Parasedimentitalea psychrophila: one gene and its partner. The protein of the gene in region 2 interacts with the protein of the main gene of each other region in a pairwise test. Links are inferred from orthologs where the notes say so. Each region holds a gene or a part of one and is shown on either strand. Other genes may lie near its edges.

Region 1 (10,444 bases), 2.0 Mb from region 2 along the record:
GGCGTACAGGGCACCATTGATTTTTGACCAGTGCCCAGCAGACCGACGTTAGAAATATGGAACCCGTCCACATCCTTGGCCGGAGCCACTGAATTGATGATCAGATCTTCGTTCAGATGCTTGGGCAGTGGCAGCTGCACCAGAATACCATGAACAGTTGGGTCGTTGTTCAGCTTATCGATGACCGCCAGCAGATCCGCCTCAGAGGTGTCGGCCTCCAGCTTATGCTCATAGGAGTTCATGCCGACCTCAGTGGTCTGCTTGCCCTTAGCGCGCACATAGACCTGGCTTGCCGGATCTTCACCCACCAGCACCACCGCCAGACCCGGCGTGATGCCGTTCTCGTCCTTCAGGCGGGCAACGTGAGCCGCCACTTTTTCACGCACAGTTGCGGCGAAACCCTTACCGTCGATGATAGTTGCTGCCATTATTCTCTTCCTTTTCCCCAGGCCCAGATCAAAGCCCGCTCATGTTTCCCGGATAACCCGCGCTTCGCGCGCAATCGACCAATCTATCAACTGCCGCCATAAGGTTTCCGCCAAATCGGGGTCCAATCCCCCGGCCCCGGCTGTGTTGCGCACCTTGGTGACCACATCTTCCACCCTCTCAGGTATCCGTGCTGGCCAGCCATTGATTTGTTTTAGCGCAATCGCCCGGTCGATATACTCTGCCCGGGTGGTCAAAAGCGCAATAAGACGCCCATCAAGAGCGTCAATTTCGGCCCTTAACGCGTCCATGTCCCGGCAGTCCTGTGGTGGTGTCAATTGAGTCATGTCTTAAAACTCCTGCGGCCCCGGGTTTCCCCGGGGCCGCAAAAAGCGCATATTCTGCCTTAGAACAAGCCTTGGATTTCGCCTTCGTCACTCAAACAAATGCTTTTCGCCGCTGGATTGCGCGGAAGACCCGGCATTGTCATGATGTCACCGCAGACTGCGACGATAAACCCAGCCCCCGCCGACAACCGCACTTCGCGAACCGGCACCGAGTGGCCAACCGGCGCACCGCGCAATGTTGGATCAGTCGAGAAGGAATACTGCGTCTTGGCCATGCAGACCGGCAGATTTCCATAGCCCTGATCTTCCCAGTCTTTCAACTGGTTGCGGATCTTCTGATCAGCCAGCACCTCGTCGGCGCGATAGATACGCTTGGCGATGGTTTCGATCTTCTCAAACAGTGGCATGTCGTCCGGATAGATCGGCGCAAAATTACCCATGTCCGCATCGGCAATCTCAGCCACACGGGTTGCCAGCTCAGCCGAACCTTCCGAGCCCAGTTCCCAGTGACGCGACAGGATCGCTTCTGAGCCCTGCGAGACCACAAAATCCTTGATCGCCTGCACTTCGGCATCGGAATCGGTGACAAAGTGGTTGATCGCGACAACCACCGGAACCCCAAAGGATTTCATGTTTTCGATGTGACGGCCCAGGTTGGCACAGCCAGACATCACCGCCTCGACGTTCTCTGTTCCCAGATCAGCCTTGGCAACACCACCGTTCATTTTCATCGCACGTACGGTCGCAACCAGAACCACCACCGAGGGGGCCAGGCCTGCTTTGCGGCACTTGATGTTCATGAACTTCTCGGCACCCAAGTCAGCGCCAAAGCCCGCCTCGGTGACAACATAATCCGCCACTTTCAGCGCCGTCTTGGTGGCAATGACCGAGTTACAGCCGTGGGCGATATTGGCAAATGGGCCACCGTGAACAAAGGCCGGGTTGTTTTCCAGCGTCTGCACCAGGTTTGGCTGCATCGCGTCTTTCAGCAGTACGGTCATGGCGCCATCGGCTTCGATATCGCGGCAATAGACTGGCGTCTTGTCACGACGATAGGCAACGATGATGTCACCCAGACGCTTTTCCAGGTCTTTCAGATTGTTGGCCAGACACAGGATCGCCATCACTTCCGAGGCAACGGTGATGTCAAAGCCGGTTTCGCGGGGGAAACCATTGGCAACGCCACCCAGGCTGGCGGTGATCTGACGCAGGGCGCGGTCGTTCATGTCGACCACCCGACGCCAGACAACACGACGGGTGTCGATTTCCAGATCATTGCCCCAATAGATGTGGTTGTCGATCATCGCCGACAGCAGCGAATGGGCCGAGGTGATGGCGTGGAAGTCACCGGTGAAATGCAGGTTCATGTCCTCCATCGGCACGATCTGTGCATAGCCGCCACCAGCAGCGCCACCCTTCATACCAAAGTTCGGACCCAAGGACGCCTCGCGGATACAAACCATGGCGTTCTTGCCGATGCGGTTCAGCCCGTCCCCCAGACCAACGGTGGTGGTGGTCTTGCCTTCACCGGCCGGAGTTGGGTTGATCGCGGTCACCAGGATCAGCTTGCCATCGGTGCGGTCTTGAACCGAGTTGATGAACGACTGGCTGATTTTCGCCTTGTCGTGGCCGTAAGGAACCAGATCGTTACTGGAGATGCCCAGCTTGGCGCCGATCTCCTGAATTGGACGCTTTTGCGCTTCGCGCGCAATCTCAATATCGCTTTTGTAGCTCATGGCCCTGGCCCCTGGTCTCAGATGTTGCAGTTTTTGCGGCATACTATCGCCGACACTCATCAAGCCATAGCTCTGATAGCCGTTTTGCAGAGCATGATTTCCGACATTTTCAGGACGCGAAACGGCGTAACTGCAACTCCAGACTGCAGATCTGAAATCCGCCTCGGGCCGTCATTGCGATTGTGGCGTCCAGGGCCTCTGATCCGGAATAAAAAGTCGCAACCTATCGCCAATCGCCAATCGCCCCGGCCGCTCGACCCAGCCAGTGATTCCCCGGCGGTTCTTCGCCGCCGGTTTGAATTTGGGACCAAATCCGGGGTGCTCCTTGTCAATTTCCCGCCCCGGAAATAGGCAAGGCCGGTTTTCCATATCCACCACCAGCGTCACCCCATCCGGGCCCTGCAACCGCGACGACGGCGGAATAAAGCTAAAGTCCGGAATGCCACGCAGCACGATCGACACCCCCAGATGCGCCGGGTCCAGTGCCTGCATCGCCATATCAGCCGCAATCAGGGCCAGCTCTTCCTCGGACAGAATGGTCAGCTGACGCACATTGCGGATTTCGGTGCCCTGCGGGTACAGATCCCTCACCCGAACACAGGAGGCGCGGTTGTGCCCCGCGTGGCGCGCCCCCGCATCGCCGTCAAATCCAAAATCCAGATGCGCCACCAGGGCGGCCCGAAGCCCCGCATCCGCAGCGACATGCCCCAACCAGGTAATCTCCCCCTGAAACTCAACTTCACGTAGTGTCGGCATATCACTCTCCCTGCAAATCCCCCTGGTCAGGGTTTCTTTTTGCTAAAAATACTCAAATCCACCCTAGCCCACAGGCTCAGCGCATAAAAAAGGCCCGGGCACCTATCAAGGTATCCGGGCCATTGTGTTTTGATATCAGGCCGAGGGTTCCGGCTCCATGTCGCCTTCGGGCGGCGCCTTCTTTGGCTTGGCCTTGGGTATAGCGGTGACCGAGGCATTGCCCTGATCCGCGTCATCGTCCTCGTCATCATTGGCGCTCGGCAACTCGCCGTTCATCACCCGCTTGATCTCTTCACCGGTCAGAGTCTCATATTCCAGAAGACCCTGCGCCAGCCGTTCAAAGCCTTCGGCATTGTCAGACAGAATTTTAAACGCCCGCTCATAACCATCATCAATCAGGCGTTTCACTTCGCCCTCAATCAGCTCTTTGGTCGCGGCTGAAACCGAGAAGCCGCCAGCGCCTCCATTGCTCTGATAACCCGCAGCGGCTTCCTGGTAGTCAATATTACCGACCGTATCGGACATGCCCCATTGCATCACCATCGCCCGCGCCAGTCCCGAGGCCTGCTGGATATCGCCCGCTGGCCCATTGGAGACTTCGCCGTCGCCGTATTTGATGATTTCGGCAGCCTTGCCCGCCATGCACATGGCCAGACGCTGGTGGCACTCTTCCTTGAACATGTTCAGACGGTCAAACTCCGGCAGGCTCATCACCATGCCCAGTGCCGATCCGCGCGGAATGATGGTCGCCTTATAGACCGGATCACATTTCGGCAGGGTAATCCCCACAACCGCGTGGCCGGCCTCGTGATAGGCGGTCATTTCCTTTTGCTCCTGGGTCATCACCATAGAGCGGCGCTCGGCCCCCATCATCACCTTGTCCTTGGCGCTTTCAAAATCATCCATGGTGACAAAGCGACGGCCAAGGCGGGCCGCCAACAGGGCCGCCTCATTGACCAGATTGGCCAGATCAGCGCCCGAGAACCCCGGTGTCCCCCGCGCGATAATACGCAGATCCACATCTGGTCCCAGCGGCGTCTTGCGGGCATGCACCCCCAAAATCTTCTCGCGGCCTTTGATGTCGGGGTTGCCAACAGTCACCGTACGGTCAAAACGACCGGGACGCAGCAAGGCAGGGTCCAGCACGTCTTTGCGGTTGGTGGCCGCCAGAATGATCACACCCTCGTTGGCCTCAAAGCCATCCATCTCCACCAGCAACTGGTTCAAAGTCTGTTCACGCTCATCATTGCCACCACCATAACCGGCACCCCGATGGCGACCGACAGCGTCGATCTCATCGATAAACACGATACACGGCGCATTCTTTTTGGCCTGCTCGAACATGTCACGCACCCGCGAAGCACCAACACCCACGAACATTTCGACAAAGTCCGAACCAGAAATGGTAAAGAACGGCACCCCGGCCTCGCCGGCAATGGCGCGCGCCAGCAGCGTTTTACCGGTGCCCGGAGGGCCCACCAGCAAAGCACCCTTGGGGATCTTGCCACCCAGGCGGCTGAATTTCTGCGGGTTGCGCAGGAACTCGACGATCTCTTCCAGCTCTTCCTTGGCTTCATCAATGCCAGCCACGTCATCAAAGGTCACCCGACCCTGTTTCTCGGTCAGCATCTTGGCCTTGGACTTGCCAAAGCCCATCGCGCCGCCTTTGCCGCCGCCTTGCATCCGGTTCATAAAGTAAACCCAGACACCAATGAGCAGCAGGAATGGCAGCAGCGTGATCAGAAACGCCTGAAACCCGGACTGGGTCTGTTTTTCAGCCCGCACAGGGACATTGTTCTCGATCAACAGCCTTGTGACCTCAGCATCTGTCGGTTTGATGGTCAGGTAGCTGTTGCCATCAGACCCGGCAAAGCGAATTTGCTCGCCATCGAGGATGACATTGGTCACCCCGCCGCCTTCAACTGCGGTGACAAATTCAGAAAAGGTCTTTTCCTGGCTCTGCATCGAGCTGCCCGAACCGCTGAACATATTGAACAGCGCCAAGACCAGTAGAAACAGAATGACCCAGAAGGCGATATTACGTGCGTTGCCCAAGGCAGCTCTCCTAGTTTTTGAGGCATGCCATTCGACACACCTGCTTTGATGCTAAAATAAGGATCATTCTGTCAGGTTCAATGCGATAAAAGCCCTGTATAGAACTCTTCGTCAGAAATTACCGCATTTACCGTCCATCCATTGGCCATTTTGGCCAGCGGCGCGGCGATCAGCTGCTGATTTCGCCACAAAGCGGGCGTCGCCTCCAGCAGCTCTCGCGGACAGCCAGAATCGCGCCAGTCCGGGCATAGCAACAGGCCCGCCTGCCCCAAGGGTCGCTGCTCCAGCTGCTGTGGGTCGCCGCCCTGAAAACACCAGCGCTTGTCCCAGACCGCATCCGCCGGTGCCACTTCATTGCGCACCGCATTATATTCACGACAGACCCAGATCTGCCCCCGGCGAGACAGAATACGACAGCCGCCCAGGGTCAATCCGCCGCCCCTGCGCACAACATCCAAAGCCTTGCCCATGACCCGCCGCCGCAGTGGATACTCGGCGCCCGAGACCCAGCGCAGGGCGCCCGACAGCAAGCGGTGGATGATCTCATCCGGCTGATCGCGCAGCCTGACTTCGTCAAAAGCCACGCCTCCACAGATCGTTTGCGCCAGCTCCCTTGCCAATTTAAATGCAATTAAATCAAGAGCTTCTTTAGCTTTTGCCATATTTTCGGCCACCGCTGACAGCGATTCGATGGTCAGCCCCAGCGGCGCTAGATCTTTCATCGCCTGACGCAGGCGCACCCGTTCAAAGCGTCGATCCTGATTGGAGGGATCCTCAACCCAGGTCAGATCATTCTGTGTCAGATAGCTGCGCAACTGGGCGCGTGTCACCTTGAGCAGCGGCCGCAGCAGGGTGATTTCATTCAGCGCGCGACGCTGCGGCATCGCCGCCAATCCGTCGACCCCTGCCGAACGCGCCAACCGCATCAAAACCGTTTCCGCCTGATCATCGGCGGTATGACCCAGCGCCAACACCGGTATCTGTCGGCGCTGTGCCCAGTCCCCCAGCAGCCGGTATCTGGCCCGGCGGGCCTGATCCTGAAGATTGCCCTCGCCCTGCCAGCCCTGCCAGAGCAAAATTTCGTGATCGACGGCCATTCGGCTCGCTATTGCCGCCACTTGCCGCGCTTCCTGCGCCGAACCCTCGCGCAGCCCGTGGTCAACGGTCGCAGCCAGAATTTCCACCTGGTGACCCTGAAAACACCGGGTCAGCAGGTGTAGCAAGGCCATCGAATCGCCGCCACCCGACAGCGCCACCCCCACACGGGGTGGCAACGCCCCCCGGATATCAGCCTGAAAATGAGCGCGGACTTCGGACAGAATATTCATGCTGTGTCGGTCAAGAACAGCTCAGCGTCGCCATTTCCTGTTCCGCTGCCAGAACCGCCGCGGTATCGGGAAAGCGCGCTTTGACCTCGGAGAGGGTCACGCAGGCCTGGCTGGATTGTCCCAGACGGCCCAGCGCGGCGCCCAGCTCAAACAGGGCTTGGGGCGCGATGGCACCTGTTGAATTGCCGGTAAAAGCGGCCAGATATGCGCGCGCCGCCTCGCGGGTGTCGCCCAAACCGTCCAGCGCCTTGCCCCGGTTGTAATGGGCCTCGGCGGCCAGCGGACTGCCGGGATAGGCAACGTCGAAACTGGCAAGCCGCGCCGCTGCATCCTGATAATTGCCCGCGCTCAGAGCCTGTTTGGCAGCGTCAAAATCCGCAAGTTCCCCCACCGCCAACTCATCCGAGGTATCAACCGGTGACTGACCATTCGGCGCTTGGGTTTCGGTGTCGCCGCCCAGCGTCGAGGTTTCCCCCAACTGGCTGATATCGCCACCCTCCAATTCGACCAGACGGAACTCCAGATCACCAATCCGGTTAGTGCCATCCGCCACCACGCGGTCGATCCGGTGTTCCAGCCGCTCGGTCTGCGAGGTCAGCCCCTGCAACGCGTTCTCTATCGCGCCAACCCGGTCCAGAACGGATTGACCGCCCAGACTGGTGCCCGGCGCCCCGGTGGTGGACAGCTCACGCTTCAACCGCTGGATTTCCACGTGCAGAACCGTCAACTCCTGACGGATATCAGCCAAGGTTTGCTGATCCTGCGCCCTTAGGCCTGCAGGAACAAAAGCAACGGCCGCGATCACGGCAAGAGCATAAAGACGCATGATTTACCCCGTTAACCCGCCGGTCAGAATGGTCACCGCCCGGCGGTTCTGCGAATAGCAGCTCTCGGCCGAACAAATCTCAAGCGGCCGTTCCTTGCCATAGCTCACCACCTGAATGCGGTTGCTGGCGACGCCACGCGACACCAGATACTCGCGCGCAACATTGGCGCGACGGGCGCCCAGGGCCAGGTTGTATTCCCGCGTGCCCTGCTCATCCGCGTGACCCTCAATGGTGGCGGTGTAATCGGTATTGGCCAGCAACCAGTTGGCCTGCGACAGCAGGATGCCCTGAGCCTCAGTTGTCAGCGAGGACTGATTCACCACAAACAACACCCGATCGCCGATCTCTTGCTGGAAATAGGCCGGGCTGGTCTGATCCGCCACGCCTCCCGCGCCACCACCGTTTAGGGTGCTGGAGTTGGAATTCCCCCCAGTCACGTTATCGCAAGCCGCAAGGGCCAGCGCCGAAGTGATAAGAATAACTTTTGTCAAACCGCTCATGATGTCAGCCTCATGCTTTTGTCTTATGTTCCGTTAACCCTATCACAGGCCAATTGGCCACGCTATGGGGGTGATTTTCTTCTTAATTCTGCAATGGCGACCAGGCCGGATCCGAACCCCCGTCCGGGGTGCGCACCGGTCTTAGATTGCGGCCCGAGATATCCACCGAATACAGCAAGGCACGCCCATTGGCGCCTTGGGTTTCCCGGGTGAACATGATCACCCGGCCATTGGGCGACCATGTTGGCCCTTCATCGAGGAACGAGGCGGTCAGCAGCCGTTCCTCGCTGCCATCGGTGCGCATCACGCCAATGTGGAACCGGCCCTTGTTCTGCTTGGTAAAGGCCAGCAGATCGCCGCGCGGTGACCAAACCGGAGTGCCGTAGCGCCCCTTGCCATGGCTGATCCGGCGCGCATCGCCGCCAGTTGCCGCCATCACATATAATTGCTGGCTGCCCGAGCGGTCGCTCTCAAACACGATCTGGCTGCCATCCGGCGAAAACGACGGCGCCGTCTCGATCGACGGCGCACTGGTCAGCCGGGTCAGCCTGCCACCGTTGATATCCATGGTGAAAAGATCGGTGTTGCCGCCCTGCGACTGCGAAAACACCACCGTGCGACCATCCGGCGAGAACCGCGGCGCAAAGCTCATGATGCCATCATCGGTGGACAGCACCCGGCGCTGGACCTTGCCGATATCCATCACGTGGATCTGCGGAAAGCCGCTTTCATAGCTGGTATAGAGCACCCGGTCGCCACTGGGGGAAAACCGCGGTGCCAGCACAATCGAGGCACTGTTGGTCAGGAACTGCACATTGGCACCATCATAATCCATGATCGCCAACCGCTTGCGACGGTCATTCTTGGGGCCGTTTTCCGAGACATAAACCACCCGGCTGTCGAAATATGCGCCCTCGCCGGTGATCCGGCTGTAGATGGTATCTGCCACTTTATGGGCCATCCGCCGCCAACCTTCGGTGGTGCCGGTGAACTGCAAACCACCGCCATCCAGCTCTTTGTCGGCGAACACATCGTAGCCCCGGAACCGCACCGTCAGCCGGTTGCCATTGACGCTGACCGCACCAGTGATCAGCGCCTGCGCGTTGACTGCCTTCCAATCGGCAAATTGCACTGTCGCGTTGAAATCGGTGACTTTTGAGATATGTGCCGAGGCCGGGATCTCGCGGAACAAGCCAGTGCCGCTCAGATCCGAGGCAATCACCCGTGAAATCTGCGCGGACATCTCGCTCGCCGAGGCGGTTTCGGCAATGAAACTGGGCACCGCATAGGGCAGCGGTTCGATGACACCATCGGTGATTTCAATCCGCAATGGCCCATTTTGCGCCACCGCAGAGGCAGCCGGAGCAAACACCGCCGCAGCCAGCAAAACACCTGTCAGAAAAATCCTCATTTGATCCGCATCCTTTCCGGATTGAATGTCATCTCAATATCACGCCATTGGCCGTATTTTTCAGGGGGAAGTTGGAACCCCTTTGCCCCGCAACGGATAATCGCCCGCCGCGCTGCCTCAAATGCCTGTTTCGCTGCAATGCCCGAGCCGCCAGTGCTTGACAGCATTCGGATGCTGCCAACCTCCGGCTTGCCGTCCTGACTTAACGATACGCCCACAACCACGGTGGTGCCCAGTGCATCAGTCGAAAGTGAGCCAACATTCCAACAATTTGACACGGATATGCGCAGCGCATCTTTCTCACCCGAGGTCAAAGGCGGCCCCGAGGGCACAGGGGCAATCACCTCACCGCCCCCTGCGATCGCCTCGGCGACCGCATCGGCGACGGCATCATTTTGCACATCAGCTGGCTGTTCAATTGGCGCATCTGCCACGGTTGGCTCCGCCGGCGCCTCAGGCGGCGTAACCCGTCTGGGTCGTGTCTTGGGCCGCAGCGATTGCCTCGGCGCAACGCTGGCCTGCTCGTCCTGTTCCTCGGCCTCGGTCACAATGCGATCACTGGCGGCTTCGGGCGCGGTTGCCTGCTGCACCTCTTGTTGCGTCTCGGCCCCTTCGTCCGGCGCGATCTCGGGCTGCACAATCTCGTCCACCGCAGTGTCCGGCGCAGGCGGCGCAATCGGAATGGGGGCCACCCGGTCAGCGGGCTGTGCGACGTGGCGCTCAATAGGCTCGGGCAGCGGGGGCACCACATCCGGCAGCGACGGAGGTTCCGGCGCTTGCGGCACCGGACTGGGCACCGGTTCTGGCTCTGGCTCTGGCCGAGCGGCAACTTCAGGATCCGGCGCAGGCGGCGCGATGGGCTCTGGCACCAGGGTCTCTGGCACCGCATCGCTCTGGGTCGCCACCTCAGGCACGGCGGGCTCCTGGCCCGGAAGTGACAGTGTGGGTGGCTCATCGGCAATCTCAGGTGCGCTATGCTGCTGGCTCAACAGGGCAAACTCGGCACTGCTGATCACCGTGACCTCCTGCACCTGGAACGGCAGCGGCTCCGACGGGAA
Region 2 (10,424 bases):
TAATTTCTGCGGTCAAATTCTCTTTGGTCAAATTCACGGCTTCATAATAAAAAATTCAAAATTGATATATGGACGACCCCGTCCAATCAAGGCCATTGATGAAATTGCCCCAGCGCTATGGCGACCTCGATTATTTTTCCTTTTTTCAAACTCCTGTGAACTGGGTCACAGACCGCAACGCAATATCAATGCACAGTCACACCAAGGCGGGGCACGCCTGTTCCATCCCGTTGCCTCGTCCCTCCCAATTAGAGCCATGTGCCCCTCGCACATGGCTCTTTTTCTGTATTTCCCCTAAAATTTCCCCTGCCCCGTAAGACGAAAAAAGGCCAGGCGTTATGCCCGGCCTTTAAAATCTAACCCTGTGACGCGGTTACTTGCCCAGGTTCAGCGCAACAAACCGGGGTTGTCCATTGCGGCGTACCAGCAGCAACAGCGACTTGCGCCCGGCTTCTCTGGCCTCGGCGATGCGGTCTTCAAAATCAGCAATCACCATGACTTTCTGCTGACCGGCTTCGGTGATGATGTCACCTCCACGCAGACCTTTTTCCCAGGCCTCCGAGCTTTCGTCTACCGACAAGATAACCACACCATCGGTGCCTTCAGGCGCATTCAGCTCGCCGCGCATCTCCTCGGTCAGCATGCCGATTGTCAGCCCCAGCAACTCCTTCTCGGCGACTTCAGGCATTGCGTCATCGTCAACAGGGGCGGTGCCGGCATTGCGTTCGGCGTCTTCGCGCCGCCCCAGGGTGACCAACAGGGTTTCAGTGCCGCCATCCCGGTGCACCACAACCCGTACAGCCTTGCCGACTTCGGTGGCGCCAACCTGCCTCACCAGCGCGCGGGTATCCTTCACTTCGACACCGTCAAAAGTCAGGATCACGTCACCCGCCAACAGGCCGGCCTCTTTGGACGGGCCCTCGGGCACATCTGTGACCAGCGCCCCGGCGGCATTGGCCAGACCAATGGCCTCGGCCAGATCGTCATCCACATCCTGAATGCGAACGCCCAGCCAGCCCCGGCGGGTTTCACCAAATTCTTTTAGCTGGTCGACAACCTTGCTGACCACATTCGACGCCATTGAAAAGCCAATCCCAATCGAGCCCCCATTGGGCGACAGGATCGCGGTGTTCACGCCGACAACGTCACCGTCCATATTGAACAGCGGCCCGCCCGAGTTGCCCCGGTTGATCGCCGCATCGGTCTGGATGTAATCATCGTATGAGCCGCTGAGTTCACGATTGCGGGCCGACACGATCCCGGCGGACACCGAGAACCCCTGCCCCAGTGGATTGCCCATCGCCACAACCCAGTCGCCAACCAGCGCGGTGTCACTGTCGCCAAAAGTCACAAAGGACAGCGGGATTTCCGCGTCGACCTTGAGCAGCGCAATATCGGTCTTCTCATCGGTGCCGATCAATCTGGCCGGCAGCAATTCCTTGGGCTGCCCAGCGCCGGGGAAGAACTCAATCTCGATTTCATCGGCACCGGCGATCACATGGTTGTTGGTGACGATATAGCCGTCCTCAGAGATCACAAATCCCGATCCCAGCGCCGACGAGCGGCGCGGTCTGCGGCTTTCGCCATTGCCATTGCCGTTGTCGTTGCCGTCGCCATTGCGGTCCTGAAACTCGCGAAAGAAATCCTCAAACGGAGATCCTTCGGGCACGATGCCCTGTGGTCCGGTCCGGCCCTCGATAACCGTTGTGGTGGTAATATTGACCACGGACGGGCTGATTTTCTGAGCCAGCGGCGCAAGGCTTTCAGGGCGTGCCTGGGCCACCATTGCCTGGGCCAAAATCAACATGGTGGTCACCAACGTCAGCCACATCAGCCGACGGCCATTGGCCGGTCGGTCTTGGCTGATTGAAACTGCTTTTGCCTGAGCCTGCACGGATCTACTCCTTATCATTGTTGCGCTCCTCCTTTTGAACCAAACGGCGGGTCCAAAACCTGGTCTCTGGTCTGGTCCCCGGCCTGGTCCCTGGGAGGCCTGAAAGACAATGTAGTCACTTCCGCGCTTGCCGCAATAAATGTTGCACATATTCAATTTGAAGTGAGCGAGGTTACAGTCAAAGCCGCGCAATCCGGCCACTGGATGCGCTAAAATCCGCCCATCGACTGCCCCAGATTACAGTGCAGCCGCCAAGGGCCGGCCTACGCGCCCAAAAGATGTGCAATCCACAGCAGGACCAACCCCAGACCCATCGCCATGGCGCCAATCTGACGCCGCTCATTCAGGCCCAACTGCCGCATCATCTGCAACAGTCGTTCAACAAGAGAAGGGGCCAGCACATAGGCCAGCCCCTCTACTATAAACACCAGCCCAAGGGCCAGAAAGATCATCGCCATCAGTTGGCTGCGGGCCCAGTCGAGGACTTCAGATAGTTGAAGAACTCTGAATCGGGTGACAGCACCATCGAGGAATTGCCCTCCAGCATCGACGCGCGATAGGCGGCCAGTGTCCGGTAGAACTCAAAGAACGCGATATCCTTACCGTAAGCTTCGGCAAAGATCGCGTTGCGTCGGGCATCGGCCTGACCACGGATGATCTCGGCTTCACGCTCGGCCTCAGACACCAGTTCGACCTGAGTACGGTCGGCTTGGGCGCGAACCCGCTGCGCGGCTTCCTTACCACGGGCGATCTCGTCTGCGGCTTCACGTTCCCGCTCGGCGCGCATCCGGGCGAATGTCGCTTCCAGGTTGGCCTGTGGCAGATCGGTGCGTTTCAACCGCACGTCGATCACCTCAAGTCCCAGAGAGCGGGCCTGAAGAATGGCACCGTTGCGAATGCGCAGCATCAGCGCCGCCCGGTCGGATGACAGGATGTCATTGGAGCTGACCGAACCCAGAACCTCACGGATTTCCGCCCGCAGGATCGAATCGAGCCGGTTTTCAGCCACGGCGATGCCACCGGCACCCACCGCTTGGCGGAACTGACGGATATTGGCGATGCGGTAGCGGGCAAAGGCGTCAACCACCAGGCGGCGATCATCCAGCGGAGTAATCTCCAATGGGCCAACTTCGCGGCTCAGGATGCGGTCGTCATAGGTCACGACCTCCTGGATCAGCGGGATCTTGAACGCCAATCCGGGCTCTTCCTTGACCGCAACAACCCGACCAAATTGCAGCACCAGCGCCTTTTCACGCTCGTCCACGATGAACACTGCCGACAGGCCCGCCACGATGGCAAGCACCAGCAGGGGCAAGAGAAATGTAGTTTTCCGCATTAGTTGCCCTCCGTCCGGCGTAATTCGTTCAGCGGCAGATAGGGCACGACACCCTGACCGTTACCACCAGCAGTGTCATCCAGGATGACCTTGTCGACCCGGCTCAGAACCACTTCCATGGTTTCCAGATACAGGCGCTTGCGCGTCACTTCTGGTGCCTTGAGGTATTCCTCCAAAACCGCAGTGAAACGGCTTGCTTCACCTTCAGCTTCGTTCACCACCTGGGCACGATAGCCTTCGGCCTCTTCCAGCGTCTGGGCAGATGAACCACGAGCGCCAGCCAAGATCTGGTTGGCATAGGCATCAGCCTGCTTTTCCAGCCGGTCACGTTCCTGACCTGCCGATTGCACGGCGCGGAAGGCATCTTTGACGGGCTCTGGCGGATCGGCACCGTCAAAGTTGACCCGGATGATGTTGACGCCACTGTTATAGCTGTCCAGCGTTGACTGGATCAGCTCTTGCAGACTGTCCGAAATAATACCCCGGTCCCGGTTGAGGATCGGTGCCAGTTCCGACTGGGCGATGATTTCACGCATCGCCGATTCAGACACCGCCTGAATGGACTGCTGTGGATCGCGCAAATTGAACAGAAATTTGGCCGGATCGTTGATGTTCCAGACCACCTGGAAATCAATGTCGATGATGTTCTCATCACCGGTCAGCATTAGCCCGGCATCATTGCCGCGCGAGCCCGCCCCGATTGTCTCGGTCTGTTCCACCTTGACCGGGATCACCTCGGCGGTGACCAGTGGCCATGGGGCAAAGTTCAGGCCCGGCTCGCCGGTGGCAGAATATTTGCCCAGAAACAGTTCAACCGACTGTTCTTCGGGTTTGACCGTGTAAAAGCTGGCCATGCCCCACAGAACCGCAGCGCCAAGCAGGCCCAGCCCGACGGTGCCTTTGGTGAACAAGGGGCCCGAAGCGCCAGAGCCGCGATTGCCGCCGCCCTGACCACCGCCGCCACGTCCGCCCATCAGCACCCGCAACTGTTCCTGGCCTTTTTTCACCAGCTCGTCGATCTCAGGGATCTGCGGACCGTCATCACCGGGACGTTTACCGCCACCGTTGTTGTTGTCGCCGTTGCCCTTGTTGCCTCCGCCACCGGAAGAGCCTCCGCCCCCCCAGGGACCACCACTGTTGCCCGACATATTATCCTATCCCTATCTCGCCGCGAGTTGCGGCATTTGTGCTAACCTGTGGTCTAAACGCCGAAATTCAAGCGCTGCGCACAGGTGTTTTCAGTGTTACCAGTTCTTCGGACATGGTCGGGTGAACCGCCACTGTCCGGTCGAAATCTTCCTTAGTCGCGCCCATCTTGACCGCGATGCCCGCCAGCTGGATCATCTCACCGGCGCCCGGTGCGACGATGTGACAGCCCAGAACCTTGCGGCTGGCCTTGCTGACCACCAGTTTCATCAAAACACGTTGGGCGCGTCCCGCAAAGGCCTGTTGCATCGGCTTGAAGCTGGTCGAGTAGACTTCGATCGGCTCCTGCTCGGCCGCCTCTTCCTCGCTCAGCCCCACGGTGCCCATTTCCGGCTGGGTAAAGATGGCCGTAGGGATCAGCGCGTGATCCGGCTTGGTGGGGTTGCCCTTGAACACGGTCTCAACAAAGGCCATGCCCTCGCGGATCGCCACCGGAGTAAGGTTCACCCGGTCGGTCACATCGCCAATGGCATAGACCGATGGCACCGCAGTCTGGCTGTAGTCATCCACCACGATCTCACCTTTGCGGCCCCGTGCGATGCCCAGCGCCTCGAGCCCCAGATCATCTGCATTGGGCGTCCGACCGGTGGCAAACATCACCTGATCAAACAACCGCTCCTCACCGTTGGTCGCCTTGACCCAGACCTGATCGCCCTCACGGCGCATCTCCAGCACATTGGTGCCCAGATGCACGTCGATGCCCGCCTGGCACATCTCTTCACAGACCAGCCCGCGCGCCTCGTCGTCAAAGCCCCGCAGGATCTGCGCGCCCCGATAGAACTGCGTGGTGTTGACGCCCAGGCCGTTCATGATGCCGGCAAATTCACTGGCAATATAGCCACCGCCAACAATCAGCATCGTCTTGGGCAGCTTCTCCAGATGAAAAATCTCATTTGAGGTGATCGCCAGTTCGGCACCGGGAATGTCGGGTTTCACCGGATGACCGCCGGTGGCGATCAGGATGTGCTTGGCGGTTTTACGGGTGCCGTCGGACAGCTCCACAGTATGGGCATCCACCAGCTTGGCACGGGCGTCGAATGTCTCCACGCCGTTGTTTTTCAGGATGTTGCGATAGATGCCTTCCAGCCGGTCCAGCTCGGCGTGCATCTTACCGCGAAAATGATCCCAGTTGAACGCGCCGGGTTTGATGTCCCAGCCATAGGCCTGCGCATCTTCGACCATGCTGGCGTATTCGCTTGCAAACACCATCAGCTTCTTGGGCACACAGCCGCGGATCACACAGGTGCCGCCGTAACGGTCCTCTTCGGCCAGCGCCACCTTGGCACCGGTCTCCCCCGCCGCCACCCGCGCCGCCCGCACGCCGCCCGAGCCGCCGCCGATGACAAAAAGATCATAATCAAAACCCATGGTCGTCTTTCCTTAGTCCGTCAGGTCGGTGAACAGGTTGTCGCTTTCGACAAAATCCAACCGGTCATGTGTCACTGTGCCTTCATTGATGTCGCGCACCTCGACCTTGCCATCGCCATAGCCGATCACGACGGTGTCACAGATATCAATGAACAAGCCGTTTTCAACCACCCCCGGCATTTGGTTCATCACCAGGGCCAGCTGGCGCGGATTGCCAATACGCTGCAGATGCAGATCCAGAATATGGTTGCCCTCGTCGGTGATAAAGGGCCGGTCACCGTTCATGCGCAGGGTGGCGGACCGCCCCATGACATCCATGGAAATAAGGGTTTCCTCGATCAAAGCATGGGTGGTCTGCCAGCCGAACGGGATCACCTCGACGGGCAGTGGAAAGGCCCCCAGTGTTCCGACCTCTTTACTGATGTCGGTGATCACCACCATTTGATCGCTTGCCGTCGCAACAATCTTTTCCTGCAACAACGCACCGCCGCCACCCTTGATCAGGTTCAGATCACCGTCGAATTCGTCGGCCCCGTCAATGGTCAGGTCCAGCCACCTGGCCTCATCCAGCGAGATCACCTCAATGCCAACTTCGCGCGCCAACTCGGCGGTGCGGGTCGAGGTGGGGACACCTTTGAACTTCAGCCCTTCATCGCGCACCATTTCCCCCAGACAGCGCACCAGCCAGGCGGCGGTTGATCCGGTGCCCAGTCCAACGCGCATACCATCTTCGACAAAATCGGCGGCCCGTTTGGCGGCCACAAATTTGGCCTTGTCGATGGGGGACAGTTCTCCGGTCATGGCAGTGACTCCGTAGGGATGTTTCACCGGGTTATAGGCAAAGCGCGCCAAGGTTGCGAGGAACAATTCACGCCCCTGACTCTGGTCTCGATTTTGGCCAGGTTGCAATTGAGTATTTACAAAAAGATGAAACACTCCCCCAGACCTTCATCTTTGTACAAATACTCAATGTCGCGGTCAGACAGGCCGCGCCGCCAATCAGGCCCTCGACGGCTGCCGAGGCATCCGACAGGCGGCGCAAATTTCGTGTTTCCGATGGGAAACGACGCAATTGGACATCGGGTTTACCGGCCCCTGGTTTAGGACTAGCGCCATGATAAAGCGCTATCGCCTACACTACGCCCCCGACAATGCCTCGCTGGTGATCCGGCTGGCATTGGAAGAACTGGGACAAGACTATGAGACTGTGCTTGTCGACAGGCAGGCGCAGGCGCAGCGCAGTGCCGCCTACCGGGCGCTCAATCCCAGCGGGCTGATTCCGGTGCTGGAAACCCCGGACGGGCCGATGTTTGAAACGGCGGCCATTCTGCTGTGGCTCTCCGACCGCCATGGCGCATTGGCGCCAGCTGTGGACAGTGACCAGCGGGCGGGGTTTCTGAAATGGCTGTTCTTCACCTCGAACACCCTGCATGCGGACCTGCGCATTCTGTTTTACCCAGAGCACTATATTGGCACCGACCTGACACAGCAGCATCAGTTGCGCCGCGTCCAGCGTCAGCGCCTGCACAGCCACCTGAGCCATATTGACGCTGCCGCCGCGCAAAGACCCAGCTGGCTTGGCGGTGATGAGCCGTCGGTTCTGGATCTTTACCTGGCCTGTCAGCTGCGCTGGATGGCGCTTTATCCGCAGGGGAGCGACCGCAGCTGGATGGTGCTGGCGCAGTATCCGAACCTGCAGGCCATCTGCACCAAGCTTGAGCTGCGCGCCTCCGTTTCAGCCGCCCGTTGTGCCGAAGGCCTTGGGGCGACCCCGTTCACCAGCCCGTTTCTAGCCAAACCTCCCGAAGGGTCCCCCACATAATGTTCCTCTCTGTTTTTGACATGTTCAAAGTCGGCATCGGCCCATCGTCGTCACATACCATGGGGCCAATGGTGGCGGCCGCGCGTTTTCTCGACCTGATGCGCGCCTCGCCGTTTGAATTCCACGGGGTCAGAGCCTCGCTGCATGGCTCGCTGGCCTTTACCGGCGCCGGCCATGCCACCGACCGCGCCACCATTCTGGGGCTGGCCGGTTTTCTGCCCGAGACCTATGACGATGCCAAGGCCGAGGCGGCGCTGACGGCGATCCGGGCCCAGAAGCTGGTGCAGCCCGAGGGGCTGGGGGATCTGCGTTTTGATCCGGACACTGATATGGTCTTTGACTATGATCATACGCTGCCCGGCCATGCCAATGGCATGATACTGATGGCCACCGATGCGCAGGGCGATGTGTCGCTGCAGCAGGTCTATTATTCCGTCGGCGGTGGCTTTGTGCTGACCGAGGAAGAGCTGGCGAGCGGCAAGGACACCGACGAAGGGGCTCCGGTTCCCTTCCCATTCAAATCTGCCGTCGAGATGCTGCAGATGGCAAAATCCAGCGGCAAGACCATTGCCGGCATGAAACGCGCCAATGAGGTGTCGCGGGGTTGCGCGCAAAGCCTGGCCAAGGGCACCGCGCGGCTCTGGCAGGTGATGAATGATTGCATCGAACGCGGGCTGGTGCGCGATGGCATCCTGCCCGGCGGCCTCAACGTGCGCCGCCGCGCCAAGGGCATTCATGATGCCTTGCTGGCCGAACGCGGCATGAACCTGACCGCACCCCATACCATCAACGACTGGATGATCGTCTATGCGATGGCGGTGAACGAGGAAAACGCCGCCGGTGGGCAGGTGGTCACCGCCCCCACCAATGGCGCCGCCGGGGTGCTGCCGGCCACCCTGCGCTATTATCTAGACCACGTGCCCGGAGCCGCGCCCAGCCATGTCGAGGATTTCCTGCTGACGGCAGCGGCGATCGGCGGGTTGGTGAAATACAACGCCTCGATATCCGGCGCCGAGGCTGGCTGTCAGGCCGAAGTCGGCTCAGCTGCGGCCATGGCCGCGGCTGGTCTCTGTGCGGTCATGGGCGGCAGCCCTGAACAGGTCGAAAACGCCGCTGAAATTGCCCTGGAGCACCATTTGGGCATGACCTGCGACCCGGTCAAGGGCTTGGTGCAGGTGCCCTGCATCGAACGCAACGGGCTGGGCACGATCAAAGCGGTGTCAGCCGCATCTCTGGCCCTGCGCGGTGACGGGCAGCACCTTGTTCCGCTGGACGCGGTGATCGAAACCATGCGCCAGACCGGCGAGGACATGCATCAGAAATACAAGGAAACATCGCTGGGTGGATTGGCGGTTAATGTCCCCAATTGTTGAATTCACACCGCCAGCCTCAACCATGGCTTGCAATTCTGAAAATCTAGGCTAGCGTTTAGGAATGGCAAAAGATCATCCCACTCTTGGTATCCTGTTGATGCTGGGGTTTTGTATCGTTGCCCCCATGGGCGACGCGGTGGCCAAGCTGCTGGGCGGCACCATTCCGCTGGGCGAATTGCTGTTTGTCCGCTTTGCGGTGCAGTTCTTGCTGCTGGCCCCATTGATCTGGGCCACCCGCCGCCAATGGCGCATGCGGGGCCGGGTGTTGCAGTTGACCTTTCTGCGCACGCTGCTGCATATCAGCGGCATCGGCGCCATGTTCACCGCGCTGAAATACCTGCCGCTGGCGGATGCTGTTGCAATCGCTTTTGTGATGCCATTCCTTATGCTGTTGCTGGGCAAATACGTGCTTGGCGAAGAGATTGGACTGCGCCGTCTGGGGGCCTGCATTGTTGGCTTTGGCGGCACTCTGCTGGTGATCCAGCCCAGTTTCATCCAGGTCGGCTGGCCCGCCCTGTGGCCCCTGCTGATGGCGGTGATCTTTGCCTTCTTCATGTTGGTGACCCGCCAGATCGCCAAAAAGACCGACCCGATTGGCCTTCAGGCGGTGTCGGGCCTGATGGCCTGCCTGTTGCTGGCGCCGCTGCTGCTGATCGGGACACAGCTGGAGATCGCGCCGTTAACGCTGCTGACCCCGGACAGCCAGGATTGGCTTTTGCTGATGGCTATCGGCGTTTTGGGCACCGTCACCCATCTGCTGATGACCTGGAGCCTGCGCTATGCGCCGGCCTCAACGCTGGCCTCTATGCAATATCTTGAAATCCCGGTGGCAACCCTGCTGGGCTGGCTGATCTTTGACCAATTGCCCAACACCCTGGCCTCAGTCGGGATTGCGGTGACCATTGCTGCCGGACTCTATGTTATCCTGCGCGAACAGAGTGCCGCCCGGCAACTGCAGGTTACCAGGACCGGGCCCGCGAAATCAGCGGCATCAGCTGCGGCAGATGGTGCCGCGGTATAAGGCCCAGCAGCCCGGGCCCATCCGGGCTCAGGCAGACCGGGCCCAATGCCTCATTCGAGGTGCCGATCAGCCCCATCGGCGACATCTGCACCCCCTCTAGCGGCCATTTCAGCCCGGTCGAGCCACCGCTGACAGCGCCCATGGGAAACAGGGACACGATGTCACCGGCGAGGGTCGGCAGGCTGATCTGGCGCGGCACATGAAAAATCACTTCGTGCTCACCCAGCAGTATGCAGGGGCTAGCCAGGGCCTGAACCAGGGTATTGAAGGCGGCCAGCTGATGGTCCACCCGCGCGCCCAGAAACCCAACCGCCACCACCACAGGCGCCTTGATATGGCGCAGAGCCTTGTGGAAATCGGTGCTGTCCTGCTCGGCAATTTCAAAAATCATATTTGGCGCCAAC

The links.
Region 1: the proteins of hflK (region 2) and ftsH interact in binary tests that used the Escherichia coli proteins (3 or more experiments, as listed by UniProt). The link is inferred for Parasedimentitalea psychrophila from one-to-one orthologs.

The regions. Positions count from the first base shown.
Region 1 is NZ_CP127247.1:628,619-639,062, forward strand. The notes cover bases 2,861-5,814. They hold ftsH (ATP-dependent zinc metalloprotease FtsH), read right to left. Parts: upstream 5,321-5,814; coding sequence 3,401-5,320; downstream 2,861-3,400. Other genes in these bases: QPJ95_RS03115 (MOSC domain-containing protein), read right to left, coding at 2,861-3,265; tilS (tRNA lysidine(34) synthetase TilS), read right to left, coding at 5,398-5,814. Also shown: bifunctional methylenetetrahydrofolate dehydrogenase/methenyltetrahydrofolate cyclohydrolase FolD, read right to left, coding at 1-428; QPJ95_RS03105 (chorismate mutase), read right to left, coding at 468-773; QPJ95_RS03110 (formate--tetrahydrofolate ligase), read right to left, coding at 833-2,509; more of QPJ95_RS03115, read right to left, coding at 2,681-2,860; more of tilS, read right to left, coding at 5,815-6,648; tol-pal system protein YbgF, read right to left, coding at 6,659-7,474; peptidoglycan-associated lipoprotein Pal, read right to left, coding at 7,478-7,975; Tol-Pal system beta propeller repeat protein TolB, read right to left, coding at 8,058-9,386; QPJ95_RS03145 (energy transducer TonB), read right to left, coding at 9,383-10,444. UniProt on the Escherichia coli protein: Acts as a processive, ATP-dependent zinc metallopeptidase for both cytoplasmic and membrane proteins. Plays a role in the quality control of integral membrane proteins.
Region 2 is NZ_CP127247.1:2,645,742-2,656,165, reverse strand. Bases 2,305-5,238 are described here. They hold hflK (FtsH protease activity modulator HflK), read right to left. Parts: upstream 4,379-5,238; coding sequence 3,230-4,378; downstream 2,305-3,229. Other genes in these bases: gor (glutathione-disulfide reductase), read right to left, coding at 4,446-5,238; hflC (protease modulator HflC), read right to left, coding at 2,352-3,230; QPJ95_RS12930 (DUF2065 domain-containing protein), read right to left, coding at 2,305-2,352. In the rest of the region: QPJ95_RS12935 (Do family serine endopeptidase), read right to left, coding at 374-1,912; more of QPJ95_RS12930, read right to left, coding at 2,158-2,304; more of gor, read right to left, coding at 5,239-5,804; ribose-5-phosphate isomerase RpiA, read right to left, coding at 5,817-6,605; QPJ95_RS12905 (glutathione S-transferase family protein), read left to right, coding at 6,919-7,626; QPJ95_RS12900 (L-serine ammonia-lyase), read left to right, coding at 7,626-8,999; QPJ95_RS12895 (DMT family transporter), read left to right, coding at 9,061-10,020; QPJ95_RS12890 (thiamine diphosphokinase), read right to left, coding at 9,959-10,424.